3 regions of the Photobacterium sp. genome follow, and region 1 is predicted to be linked to each of the others. Evidence: riboswitches for the same ligand, from Rfam matches in the RefSeq annotation. Region 1 holds a riboswitch; each other region holds the start of a gene.
The links. Region 1 has a riboswitch for lysine ahead of lysC (lysine-sensitive aspartokinase 3). Riboswitches for the same ligand answer to the same signal wherever they lie in the genome.
Positions count from the first base shown of each region.

Region 2: it holds a riboswitch for lysine, as region 1 does, so the genes downstream of both, AC2204_RS12580 (Na+/H+ antiporter NhaC family protein) here and lysC (lysine-sensitive aspartokinase 3) in region 1, are expected to answer to the same signal.
Region 3: it holds a riboswitch for lysine, as region 1 does, so the genes downstream of both, dapA (4-hydroxy-tetrahydrodipicolinate synthase) here and lysC (lysine-sensitive aspartokinase 3) in region 1, are expected to answer to the same signal.

Region 1 is NZ_JBVCPH010000015.1:5,124-9,570, forward strand. It holds gene metH (methionine synthase) at 1-1,592, shown strand, start outside; gene lysC (lysine-sensitive aspartokinase 3) at 1,647-3,026, opposite strand; lysine riboswitch at 3,142-3,328, opposite strand; gene AC2204_RS15845 (pyridoxal-phosphate-dependent aminotransferase family protein) at 3,577-4,447, shown strand, end outside.
Region 2 is NZ_JBVCPH010000010.1:17,652-22,098, forward strand. It holds gene AC2204_RS12580 (Na+/H+ antiporter NhaC family protein) at 127-1,722, opposite strand; lysine riboswitch at 1,819-2,002, opposite strand; gene AC2204_RS12585 (H-NS family histone-like protein) at 2,370-2,765, shown strand; gene AC2204_RS12590 (lytic murein transglycosylase) at 3,157-4,128, opposite strand; gene AC2204_RS12595 (YcgL domain-containing protein) at 4,138-4,416, opposite strand.
Region 3 is NZ_JBVCPH010000003.1:26,726-31,172, forward strand. It holds gene AC2204_RS04610 (PLP-dependent decarboxylase) at 1-709, opposite strand, end outside; gene AC2204_RS04615 (2,3,4,5-tetrahydropyridine-2,6-dicarboxylate N-succinyltransferase) at 709-1,479, opposite strand; gene dapA (4-hydroxy-tetrahydrodipicolinate synthase) at 1,464-2,390, opposite strand; lysine riboswitch at 2,482-2,652, opposite strand; gene AC2204_RS04625 (acetyl-CoA hydrolase/transferase C-terminal domain-containing protein) at 3,157-4,447, opposite strand, start outside.

The DNA.
Region 1 (4,447 bases):
AAGGTCCTCTCATGGCCGGTATGAATGTGGTGGGCGACCTGTTTGGTGAAGGAAAGATGTTCTTGCCACAGGTGGTGAAATCAGCCCGGGTAATGAAACAGGCGGTCGCTTATCTGGAGCCATATATTGATGCCGAAAAGCAAGTCGGGCAAACAAACGGTAAGATCCTGCTGGCCACCGTCAAAGGTGATGTACATGACATCGGTAAGAACATTGTTGGTGTCGTTTTACAGTGCAATAACTACGAGATCATCGACCTTGGTGTGATGGTCTCTTGTGACAAAATACTGAAAGTCGCCAAAGAAAAAAATGTCGATATTATCGGCTTGAGCGGACTGATCACGCCATCACTGGATGAGATGGTGCATGTAGCCAAAGAAATGGAGCGTCAGGGCTTTGATCTGCCTCTTATGATTGGCGGAGCAACCACCTCAAAGGCGCATACCGCCGTAAAAATTGAGCAGAACTACCACGGACCTGTTGTGTATGTTTCCAATGCATCCCGGGCGGTAGGGGTGAGTTCGACGTTACTGTCTGATGAGCGCCGGCCGGCATTTGTTGAGAGTTTAAATAAAGAATATGAAATAGTGCGAGAGCAGTATGCTCGCAAGAAACCACGTACAGCACCAGTGACCCTAGAAGAAGCCCGGGCGAATAAGGTGGTGATTGATTGGGACCGCTATACCCCGCCAGTGCCGGTTAAACCGGGTGTGCATGTCTTTACGGATTTTCCTGTCTCTACCTTGCGCAAATATATCGACTGGACGCCATTTTTTATGACCTGGTCACTAAGTGGCAAGTACCCGACCATTCTTAAACATGAAGTGGTCGGGGAAGAGGCCCGGCGTTTGTTTGACGATGCTAACCGGCTGCTTGATGAGATTGAACGTAATGGCATGATGACAGCAAACGGAGTGTGCGGTCTGTTTCCTGCGAATGCGATTGGTGATGATATCGAGGTCTATACTGATGAAAGTCGCACTGAAGTGTTGACGGTACTTCATGGTTTACGCCAGCAAACGAAAAAGCCGAAAGGGCCAAATTATTGTTTGTCTGATTATATTGCGCCAAAAGAAAGCGGGAAGCCTGACTGGATCGGTACCTTTGCAGTAACCGGGGGAATAGGCGAACACGAGCTTGCAGCGCAGTTTAAAGCGAAAGGTGATGATTACCACGCCATTATGATTCAAGCTTTGGCTGATCGCCTGGCAGAGGCATTTGCAGAGTGCTTGCATGAGAAGGTCAGGAAAGAAATTTGGGGCTATGCGCCAGATGAAGCGTTGGCCAATGACGATTTGATCCGGGAAAAATATCAGGGAATCCGGCCGGCTCCTGGGTATCCGGCCTGCCCGGAGCATACTGAAAAAGGTGAGATCTGGAAATTGCTGGATCCAGAAGCGACGACTGGAATGGTCTTAACGGAAAGTTATGCCATGTGGCCGGGCGCTGCGGTTTCTGGCTGGTATTTCTCGCACCCTGATTCCCGTTATTTTGCGGTTGCGCAGATCCAGGAAGATCAGCGTGATAGTTATGCTGAGCGTAAAGGATGGGATTTAATTGAAGCCGAGAAGTGGCTAGGTCCTAACCTCTAAATACGATGATGATAGAAGCTAAAGGCGCTCTGGTGAGCGCCTTTTTTTTGATTATTATTCAAAAATCTCGCGATGCAGCTCTTTGACTACCGGTTTAGCATCGTGCTCTTTAACTAAGAAGCACAGGTTGTGAGGGCTGGCACCGTAGCAAATCATTCTCAGATTAAAGTCTTCCAGCGTATCGAAAACCTTGGAGACGGAACCTTTCGTATTGCTCATCTGATTGCCAATCAAGGCGACTAAGCAAAGATCCTGCTCGACCTCCACCCGGCATAACTTGGTGAGTTCTTCCAGTGCTTCCGGAGGAAGTTGTGGAGTGCCGCCGCCAGTATCTGTTTGATCCAGGGTTAAGGAGACGCTGACCTCGGAAGTGGTGATCAAATCAACAGAGACTTTATGCTCAGCCAGAATCCTGAACACTTCAGCCAGAAAGCCATAAGCGTGGAACATATTGAGGCTGGTCAGGGTCACCATGGTCTGATTACAGCGCAATGCTAAGGCGCGAAACAGAGGAGCGTCGCTGACACTTTCCCGAATCCAGGTGCCGCCTTGTTCAGGTGCTTTGGATGAGCCGACAAAGACAGGGATCTGTTGACGGATCGCTGGTCGTAAAGTCGACGGATGCAAGATCTTTGCGCCGAAGTTGGCCATCTCATAGGCTTCACTGAAGCTGATCTCTTTGATTGGCTTTGCTTTCGGCGCAATACGAGGATCGGTGGTATACATTCCCGGGATATCAGTCCAGATCTCCAGAGTTGCAGCATCAATTGCCTCTGCCATCAGGGCAGCACTGTAGTCGCTGCCTCCGCGACCCAAAGTGGTGGTTTTACCTTCGGCATCAGAACCAATGAAACCTTGTGAAACGACCACGTGATGGGTAAATAGTGGATTGAGCGCTTGCTGCGATAACTGACGGATCATCTCAGGTTGTGGAATCGCTCTGCCGAAATGGCTGTCTGTGCGCATGACATCGCGAATATCAAAGCGAACAGCATCGATCCCTTGCTCGATCATGATCTGGGTAAAGAGGTGGGTGGAAAGCAGTTCACCATTCGCGACTAACTGATCGGTTAATTGTGCCGAAGTGTGCAGTGCGGCCTGCTCCGCCAGAGTGGCAACCTGATCGAGTAAGTTGTTGACTGCTTCTAAAATCGGGCCTGGCTGCTGCAATTGTCTGATAACAGATTGATGAATGTCAGCCAGACGCGTCAGTAAGGCTAAACGGTGCTCAGGATCTGACACGCCGTTAGCCAGTTCAACCAGGATATTGGTTACCCCAGAGCAGGCGCTGATCAATACTAAACGGGTTTTCGGGGTCGTTTTGATGATCGCGGCGCTACGGCTCATCGCGGTAAAATCGGCAACGCTGGTACCACCGAATTTGGCCACCGTGAACGGTGGTGAAGTGGCTGAATTATGATTTACATGGCTCAAGGTAAGTCTCCCGGTAACAATAAAAATATAATGAGGAAAAGGGAATTTACACGGATAAATATTCCCAATATCTAATTGTCAGGAGAGCAGGCAGGCGAGACGTATGAATAGCGCTACAACCAGAAGCTCTCCACCTTTTACTGATCAAAAATAAAAGGTGACAGCCAGAAGGATTCAACCTTCGAAGCCGATATTACTGGTCCCCTGTCCAGCAATATCTCGGCGTTACTCCCCCTCTCTAAACCGCTTTGGGGTGGGGCCCCGCAGCCTAGATACCTGGATAACGCTCCTCTTCTGTCTTTACCTGATGGCATACTAGCCATCAGGACGAACAAAACTTGTCCTTCATTGAATAGGATCTGCTGTCAGGTTGTCAATCTTTCTCTGGTTATTTATGCAAAATAAATGCAATGAATTGATATTAGTGACCAACGAGACTTGCGACTTAGGCGAATTCCTTTAATACTCTGTAGCTGCATTAGCGTAATTATTCCCCCAACATATAATAAAACAGGGAATTGCTGACCTCTTACCTCAAGGAGAAACAATCATGACAATTGGGAGTTTTTATCCGCCGCAACGTACCCTTATGGGACCCGGTCCATCAGATATTTATCCTCAAGTTTTACAAGCATTGAGCCGTCCGACAGTGGGTCATCTTGATCCCCTGTTCATTGGCATGATGGATGAGTTGAAACAACTGCTGCAATATGCGTTTCAAACCGAGAACACCTTTACTATCGCCGTTTCCGCACCAGGTAGTGCCGGGATGGAAGCGTGCTTCGTCAATCTGGTTGAGCCGGGTGATAAAGTCATTGTTTGCCGTAACGGTGTTTTTGGCGATCGCATGCGTGAAAATGTCGAGCGCTGTGGTGGCCAGGCTGTGTTGGTGGATAATAACTGGGGTGAGCCCGTCGATCCGGTACTGGTCGAGCAGGCACTTGTTGCACATCCGGACGCAAAAATTGTCGCTTTTGTTCATGCAGAAACGTCAACCGGTGCGTTAAGTGATGCTGAGACGCTAGCGAAACTGGCACGTCAGCACGATTGTCTGACGATTGTTGATGCGGTCACTTCCTTGGGCGGGGTGCCTCTTCGGGTGGACGAATGGCAATTGGATGCGGTGTACTCGGGAAGCCAGAAGTGCCTGTCTTGTGTACCGGGCTTATCGCCACTGACATTTTCTCAGCGGGCCATAGAAAGAATACAGCGCCGCACCACCCCCGTACAGAGTTGGTTTCTGGATCAAAGCTTAGTGCTGGCTTACTGGAGCGGGGAAGGGAAGCGCAGCTATCACCATACTGCGCCGGTCAATAGTTTGTATGCCCTGCATGAAGCTTTGGTGCTGCTGAAAAATGAAGGGCTGGAAAATGCGTGGCAGCGGCATAAAGATCAGCATCTTGAATTACGTGAAGGGTTAG
Region 2 (4,447 bases), on a different contig from region 1:
ACATACCGCATGAAAAGGGCAGTATCCAGTCTCTTGTCTTTACACTCAAATTATATCAATCGGGATACAAAAAAGCCTGCGAAAACATCGCAGGCTTCGTCGCAGATTACTAATCTGTTACTGGTATTATACGTTTGCAGTGGTCGCTGTCGGACGGCGAGAGAGCCAAGATAGCATTACACAAACCACAATAAATGTGACAGTGGCTGCCATAAATGACACGGCCAGTGAACCCGTCATGCCGAGCACTAAGAAACCAATGGCTGAAACAAAGGCGACTGAAAGTGCGTAAGGTAGCTGAGTAGAGACATGATCAATATGGTGACAACGAGCACCGGTTGAAGACAGGATGGTGGTATCAGAAATTGGTGAACAGTGATCACCGAAGACCGAACCCGCCAGAACCGCACTTAACATCGGCAGTAGCAGAGCAATATCTGTCGCAGCAGATAAATCGCCGGCAATCGGTAGCATGATACCGAAAGTACCCCAAGATGTTCCTGTTGAGAACGCCATAACACCTGATAGCAAGAACAGGATAACGGGTAGCATCATTGGGTCAATATTACCTTGCACCAGCGTAGACAAATACTTTCCGGTCGCCATATCGCCGATGACGCTACCGATACTCCAGGCGAACAACAGGATCAGAATGGCACCAAACATCGACTTCGCACCAATCCACAATGTTTTGACGGTATCCGCCATCGGGATTTTCTGGCGCAGCACAGGAATAAACGCCGACACCAAACCAAATAAACCACCATAACATAGCGATTTACCCACATCGGTATTTTCAAAAGCCCCCAGAATATTAAACGCAATTCCATCTGCATCCAGAGCCTGATAACCCGTATAAATCATAAAGAAGAAAGTGGAGAGGATCAGAATTACAATCGGCATAACCAGATCAGTAACACGGCCATTCTGGCTTTCTTCGATTTCAAGCTCATCATTCAGATCTTTAGCCTGACTGTCATCATCGCCTTCATCGAACCCATAACCATGACTTGCCTGCACTTCATGCTTTTTCATAGAGCCGACATCAATTTGGAACCAAGCAACAGCGAATACCATCAGCAGAGCAAATACGGCATAAAAGTTCATTGGAGCCAGCTGCAAGAATGCACTCAATGCAGAATATTCAGTCACACCATGTGATACCAGAATGCCACCAATCACGGTAATGATATAAGCACCCCAACTTGATGCAGGCATTAATACACACATAGGTGCGGCCGTTGAATCCAGAATATAAGCCAGTTTAGCGCGTGAAACGTAAAATCGGTCAGTAACCGGACGAGAAATCGAACCTACTGCCAGACTGTTAAAATAGTCGTCAACAAAAATGAAAACACCTAAAAATGCAGCCAGTAGCTTCGCGCCACGTTTACTTTTTATTTTAGTTTGTGCCCACTCGGCAAATGCGTGTGTACCGCCCGATAAGGTCAGCAATGCAGTCATCATTCCCAATAAAACCAGGAATACCACAATACTCATGTTCCAACTATTGATGGCGCCATCTTCGATGAATACGCTTTTAACTGTTGTGAACAAGTAATCTGCGGTAGCCCCGGCAGAGAAATCGGTTAATAACAGTGCACCTAAGACAACACCAACACCTAAAGAAACCAATACTTTACGTGTAAGGACAGCTAATACCAATGCCACTAATGGTGGTAAAAGCGAAATGGAGGAATGTGAAAAATCTACAATATTCATGATCTCTACTACAACCGATCTGGTCGGAGATCTACTGCTGAACACGGGAATAACCGTGATAGATGAGTATAAGGAAAGAAGATAAACCTCTCCCGACCCCACAGTAGCGCTCCATAGTTAATGTAATTATATACTATGGCAGTGTTGCCCCTATTTGGTGACAACCCCAGCAAGAAGGTCTGATAAACCTTTCTAACTTCGGCATTGGCTCCTTTCGCAAACTATCATCGGAATCACCCTACAGTTTGCTACTCTTAGACAATGCACCTCTACCCTTAGTCAAGGAATGGTTCATTCTACGGAATGTCGACTCTTTTGCAACAACTTAAAGTGAAAGTTTTTACAGAAATAGTGAATAATATTGCCGACTTGGTGAATCTTTAATCATAACACCCTAAATTGGAATGCGATGAATATGAAATGGCGGACATTTATATATAGCGAAGAATCACTTTTTGGTTGATATTTTCAAACTAAAATGTGATTACATTTTTCCATAATTGAGAATCCATTCAACAAACAAACAATATTTAATTATTAATTAAATAAATTGTTTGGCACTGACACTATAAAAGTATTATTATTGATAAATATTGCTTTTTGACTGCTATTATTAATGCGGCAGTAAATTTAACGGGAAATAAAAAATGTCTGATGTAATGAAAGCGCTATTAAACCTTCGTAGCCTTCGCGCACTTTCTCGCGAATATACACTAGAGCAACTACAAGAAGCTCTGGAAAAACTACAAACAGTTGTCGCTGAACGTGAAGAATCTGAAGCAGAAGAGATTGCGAAAGAGAATGAGCGTAAAGAAAAACTGGATCATTACCGTGAAATGCTTCTGGCTGATGGTATCGACCCAGAAGAATTACTTTCTACTCTGGCTAAAGCACCAAAAGCTAAGCGTGCTTCACGTCCAGCAAAATATAAATTCATCGATGAAAATGGTGAAGAAAAAACGTGGACAGGCCAAGGTCGTACACCAAGTGCATTGAAGAAAGCGTTAGATGCCGGTCAATCTATTGAAGATTTCGAAATCTAATAAGCCATATACCAGTTGAATAAAAGCCCGGCTATCATGCCGGGCTTTCTATATTCAGTAAAAGTATTTTATTTATTAACAACCGACTAATGATTGCTGGCCATTCTCATATCACTGCAGACCATTCACGGAATCACCAATAACATCAATACGCATTGGTGCTGTTAATAAGAGCCATTAAAAAGCACGAAAGTAAGCCGGTAACTTTTATTATCCCTGCACGGCTGCCGCACTCACTAAAAACATAAGACATTGAAACAAAAGAAAATAACCAACAAAAAAACCATGTGAATAATAATGATAACAGGCTGGTAAACGATTAGATTCCACGAAAAAGAGCCAGATATTAATACCTGACTCTGTCTCTTTTTAGAATCAAAAAATACAAATGTTATCGAATCCGGTCAGCTAGATGACTCACCGCTAAAGCAAAATAATGCGAACGATTCCAGCTTAATAGTGTTTGATAATTATCATAAATCAGATATGCACGCCCTTGTTGATCATCAGGCTGAATAAGCCATGCGTCAATATTAACTTTAGGAAGTGCTTGCCCATTTATTTTCCTGACCCCCAGCTTTTGCCATTCCGCTAAAGGTCTTGCTTTTTCCTTTTCGACACCTTTAAATGATGTATCTATTCCCACAGGGGATTTAACCTGCCTTCCCCATATATATTCATCATTCCAGCCCGACATCTTCAGATAATTCGCCGCGGAGGCAAAAACATCCTCTTCGCTCTGCCAGATATCAATACGTCCGTCATTATTTCCATCGACAGCATAAGCAAGAAACGATGTCGGCATAAACTGGGGTTGCCCCATCGCACCAGCCCATGACCCTTTCATCTCTGTTGGCGCAATATGGCCGTCATTAAGAATGGTTAAGGCTGCTATTACCTGTTTGCGAAAAAAAGCTTCTCGACGGCCTTCATAGGCCAGGGTAGCAAGCGCTTCGATCACATTATAATTACCCATTAAGCGACCAAAGTTACTCTCAACGCCCCATAAAGCGACTATGAACCTTGGCTGAACACCATATTCACGTCCAATCCTATCCAGCGTCAGTTTATGCTCTTGGTATAGACGATTAGCCTGTTTTACTTTCCAATCAGGAACCGCTCGTGGGATATATTCATCCAGCGTCAACTTTTTCTCAGGCTGATTTTTATCAGCCTTAACGGCATGCTCTGTATATTTAATGCCTTTGAAAGCAGTATTGATTATCGATTCTGAAATTCCATGCTCACGAGCTTGTGTTTTAAGCTCAAGCACATACTCGTCAAATCCTTCGTCAGACGAAAATGCTGTCGAAGAGATCCCTAATCCTATGGCCACTAGGGCCGATATCAAACGCTTATGCATAGTTACCTTTTACGAATTGAGTTCAGCTTTTGCTGCTTTATGTTGTTCGAGTAAATTAATCACTGGTGGTGGTATCTGCAGATAATAACCTGCCGTCGCTAACGCCTCTTTAACCCTATCGGCATCTGCTAATGCTAATTTACGCCCTTCCAGCTTTATCACCATAACAAACTGTGGCTTGCCAAAAGTTGTCATCAGAGGTTCTGGCACGTCAGAAAAATCATCTTTTTTATTGATATATAAATATGTATTTTCTTTTTTGGCACTTTTATAAATTGAACACAACATCAAAATAGCCTGCTTGTTAAAGTCTTCATCT
Region 3 (4,447 bases), on a different contig from region 1:
GTCCGGCATAAGGGATACCCAGTCCGCCGCCTAAGTCGACGACAGGTTCTGATATCTGCCAGACATCAAGCAGGGCGGTAAGTCTAGGCATCGCGGCCTGCCAGGTTTGCACCAGAGTATCGGCACAAAGGATATTGCCCCATTGGAAGCAATGCACACCCAATAGCTCAAATTCATCTGGCAAAGTGAACGTATCAGGCATCCACTGCTCAGGTGTTAGCCCGAACGGAGTAGGGTTGCTGCCCCCCAGTACATTCATCTTTTCTTCTGGATCTCTAGCCCACGGCAACTGCACCCGTAGCAGCACCTGAATACGGATTCGTTGTGCACGGGCAATTTGGGCCAGATCATCAGCCTGCTGGTGGCTTTCCAGAACAAAAATACGTACGCCGTGCTTGATAAACTCGGCCAGGTGCTCCGGTGTTTTTACCGGGCCGGTATTTAAAATACGTGACGGGTCGACGCCTTGTGCCAATACCTGTTTCAATTCGCCCAGGCTCGCGACATCAAAGCCAAAGCCTCTGGCATCAAGAGCCTGAATGATGGCCGATAACGGATTCGCTTTAACGGCATACCATAACTTGGCCGGCGCACTTTCTAGCCCGGCCAAGTGCTGATCCAGTCCGTCAAGATCATAGGCATAAAAAGAATGTGGCTGTTGCTTGCTGGCGAGTTGTAGCGCCTTGCGAACCTGCTCAGTCAGTGTCATTAACGAAGCGCCTCTTCCAGAATCAGTGAAGCATCGCTGCTGTCATCGCGGTATTTGATGATCACCGGACACTGTATGCTCAGGCCCATTTTTTTGCCCCACTCGCTGCTGGCCGGGCGGCTGCCAGGAACAACAACCGCGCCTTCTGGGATCGGCGCGCCTTTTGGTAACAGACATTCATTAATCAGATCATAAACGGCAACAGCCGCAGACAGTGTCACTCCCGGTGCCAGTACCGCCCCATTTTTTACAACAATCCCTTCAACGATCACACAACCGGCACCGATAAATGCGTCATCTTCGATGATCACCGGAGTTTGACCGACAGGCTCAAGCACGCCGCCAATCTGTACCCCCGCAGAGAGGTGGACATTCTTGCCGATTTGGGCACACGAGCCGACAAGGGCATGGCTGTCGACCATGGTACCGCTGTCGACATAAGCGCCGATATTAATGTAGGCCGGTGGCATGATCACAACGCCCGGTGCCACATAAGCACCGCGGCGAACCGCTGATCCTCCCGGAACCAGACGAACCCGTTCTTCCGGCGAAAACTGTCGCGGACTCAGGTTATGTTTGTCAATTGTGCCTGGGTATGCCGGTCCGAAACTGATCAGTTCTCCGGCTGAGAATGCGGCTAGGATCCCCTGCTTCACCGCAGCATCGGCGTGCCAGTTTCCTTTCAAATCTTGGGTCGCAGTGCGTATTTCACCGCGCTCAAGTTGATCAAGTAAAAGTTTCCAGTCCGGGGTTACTACTGATTCAGACATGTTTTCATCCATTGGTGTATTGCCGCATCGGCATTTAAAACAGGGGTTAACTCTGGCATCTCTTCGATGTAAAGCGGGGGACGCAGTCCAGGATTATCAAGGCGGCCCTGACGCTGCATTAGTGCCTTTACCGGGATCGGGTTGGAGGCACAGAACAAGCTGTTGCTGGCTTGTTGCCATAAGGTCTTGAAGCTTGGAGTTGTTTGGCTAAGGCTCTGGCGAACATAGTGTGCAGTGGCTTCAGGCCAGGCGTTGGCGGCCACCGATACCAGGCCGCAGGCGCCGGCGGCAACAAAATCGACCAGCAGGCCATCATCGCCGCAGTAAAATTGTAGCGATGGAGCTGCCTCGCGGTAGCGGGTAAAAGCCTCAACGCTGCCACTGGCTTCTTTCACTGCCCATGCATTGGGATGACTTGCCAGTGAACCCAAGGTTTGCTCATCAAGGGCGACACCGGTGCGTGAAGGTACGTTATAGATCATGCATGGCCAGTTGCTCGCATAAAGCAGACTGTTAAACCACTTCAACTGGCTAGCGGCACCGGGCTTGGCGTAAAGCGGAACGGGTATCAGCAGGGCATCGACAGAAAAATCCCGCAAAAAATCCAGCCATTGCATTTGTTGCTGCAGTTGAAAACCGCCGACACCCACCATGAGTGGAACGGAAAGATCCAGCGCACAGACATGGCGGATCACATCCTGCTGTTCAGTCGGTGTTATTGCCAATGCTTCGCCGGTACTACCGAGGATCAGGATCCCATTCCCGGCTGCCTCTTGTTCTTTGGCAAGCTGGGTCAGGGTTGGATAATCAATAGATTCATCGGAGTGGAACGGGGTGATGAGGGCCGTCCATAGTGTAGTGTGTTGTAAGCGTTCATTCCCGATTACAGGAATAGAATTTTGATTAGACATCTCTCATCCGAACTTTTTGATATCAGTTCAGAGAGCTTGGTTTTGCGAAGGCGCCAGTGACAATTAGCCACTTGGGGGGCGATAAAACACAAACACCAGAAGCTCTCCACCATAGGTGACAGCCCTGAGGATTCAGCCCCAGCGACCGATAAGCCTTGCCTCCAAAAGCAAACTTATCTCGGCGTTAATCCCCCTTATCTGTGGTCACGGGTAGTTGGATACCTCGAACAGATTACCTGGTTAACGCACCTCTTCTGATCCCAAAAATCTGGGATGGCTTGATTCAAACATCAACGTGGTTATGTGTCAATAACAATGTGAATATTTATGCAGCATGGTTTCATCTTCCGTCATAGCTGATGCGGGCCATGTTCATTTAGCAAATAGCATTTTGCGCAAGTTATTTCTGTATTTACTCTCAATTGAGAAAAGAAAGAAAGCACAACTGCTTTCTTTCTTTATAGGAGGGTACTTTGTTTGGCGCGATGTGGAATGTCGTGCTATTTAGTTTTTCTCGCCTTAGGTTTTAAAGGCTGATCGCCAATCGTAGTTTTGCCCGGACAAATTCTCTTTACCGGACACTTTGGGCAGCCCCAGATTGCTGCATAGGGGCAAAGCGCCATTACTTTGTTCTTTTTTGTCATTGTTAATATACCTCGCACAACGTCAGTTGTTCATATTGGTAAGTTCATATTTACCGATTGACTCTTCAGTAAATCGATGAATAACGACCGGATTATTGCTTTTGTTTTACCGCTTAGGTTGATTATTTAGATAACTCAGCAGTCAGTAGTCGTTTCGTTATATGTTCTTGCAGATTTTTAGGGTTATCTAGCCCCATACGTTTTAGCAAAGGTATAACGGTCTGACTTGGCTTTGGTGCGGTAACTACCTGCCATAAGCATTGCATTTTCCCTTTGCGAGAGGCGGATTTACTCTTCAGTGATTTCAATGCTTTACCCAGTTTCAATTCTTGTTCAGTAAAGCTGCAGCCAAAGGGAAACGGGCCGAAGACCTCTTTTTGTGTATATGTTTGGTAGATCTTAGCAATGGCTTGCGGAGTGTTATTGCAGAACTCTGCAGGGATCTCATAATTTTTCGCGACTTTACCTGCAGCTTTGGCTTTGTTAAGTAGCTCTTGCTGGAAGCGAGAATCAGAAATTTTGATCAGTTCGGTATAAACGACATGATCCGGTTTGCTGCGCAGATCAGCAATACCATATTCAGTGATAACAATGTCACGCAGTTGGCGAGGAATGGTCGTATGGCCGTAGTTAAATAATATGTTGGATTTCAGTTTACCGTTTCGTACAGCGCAACTACGTAGTTTCATGATCGAGCGTGAATCTGGCATCTGATGCGACTGCGCGACAAAGTTGTACTGACCGCCAACACCACTCACCACCTGACCGTTTTCCAATGCATCTGAAATAGCAGAGCCATTCAGTGTGACCATCATTGCTGAGTTAATAAAACGGGCATGTTTACGCTGAGCTTGTTTGAGCTGTTGGTTTCCAATGAAGTGATCATAAAGATCATTGACGTAGTTAACACTGGTCATGCAGAATTTCTTATGGTCCGCGTCACTCATGTTATTAAGGGCATCATAGAAATCTTTCGGCCCGATGAAGAATGCACCATGCATGACGACACCACCAGTCAGTGCATCGCCTAAGCAATATTTAGTGATCCACTGTAATGCTTCAGCATTTTTCAGGTTGCCGGCAAAGCTCTGTTCGCCGATGTGCAGCAGGCCGTCAATGAGCTCTACAGACGGTTTGAAAACACCAATTCGTTTTAGATAAGTGACATCGTTATCAGTTAATACGGTTGAGATCGCATTATGATCCTGCAAAATTAGCAGGGTAGAAATAGTGACCTGAGTGGTAATTTTCTTTTTGTTGAGTAAGGTCTGGATCGTCAGATCTTCAAAGACTTCACGCTTTAACACCCCGGCATTATACAAATGCATAAAACCATCGACCATTAACTCGCTGCAACCATATAAGCCTTCCACAAAAGTCCCAGTGTCACCGACAGTTTTACAGATAGGGAAC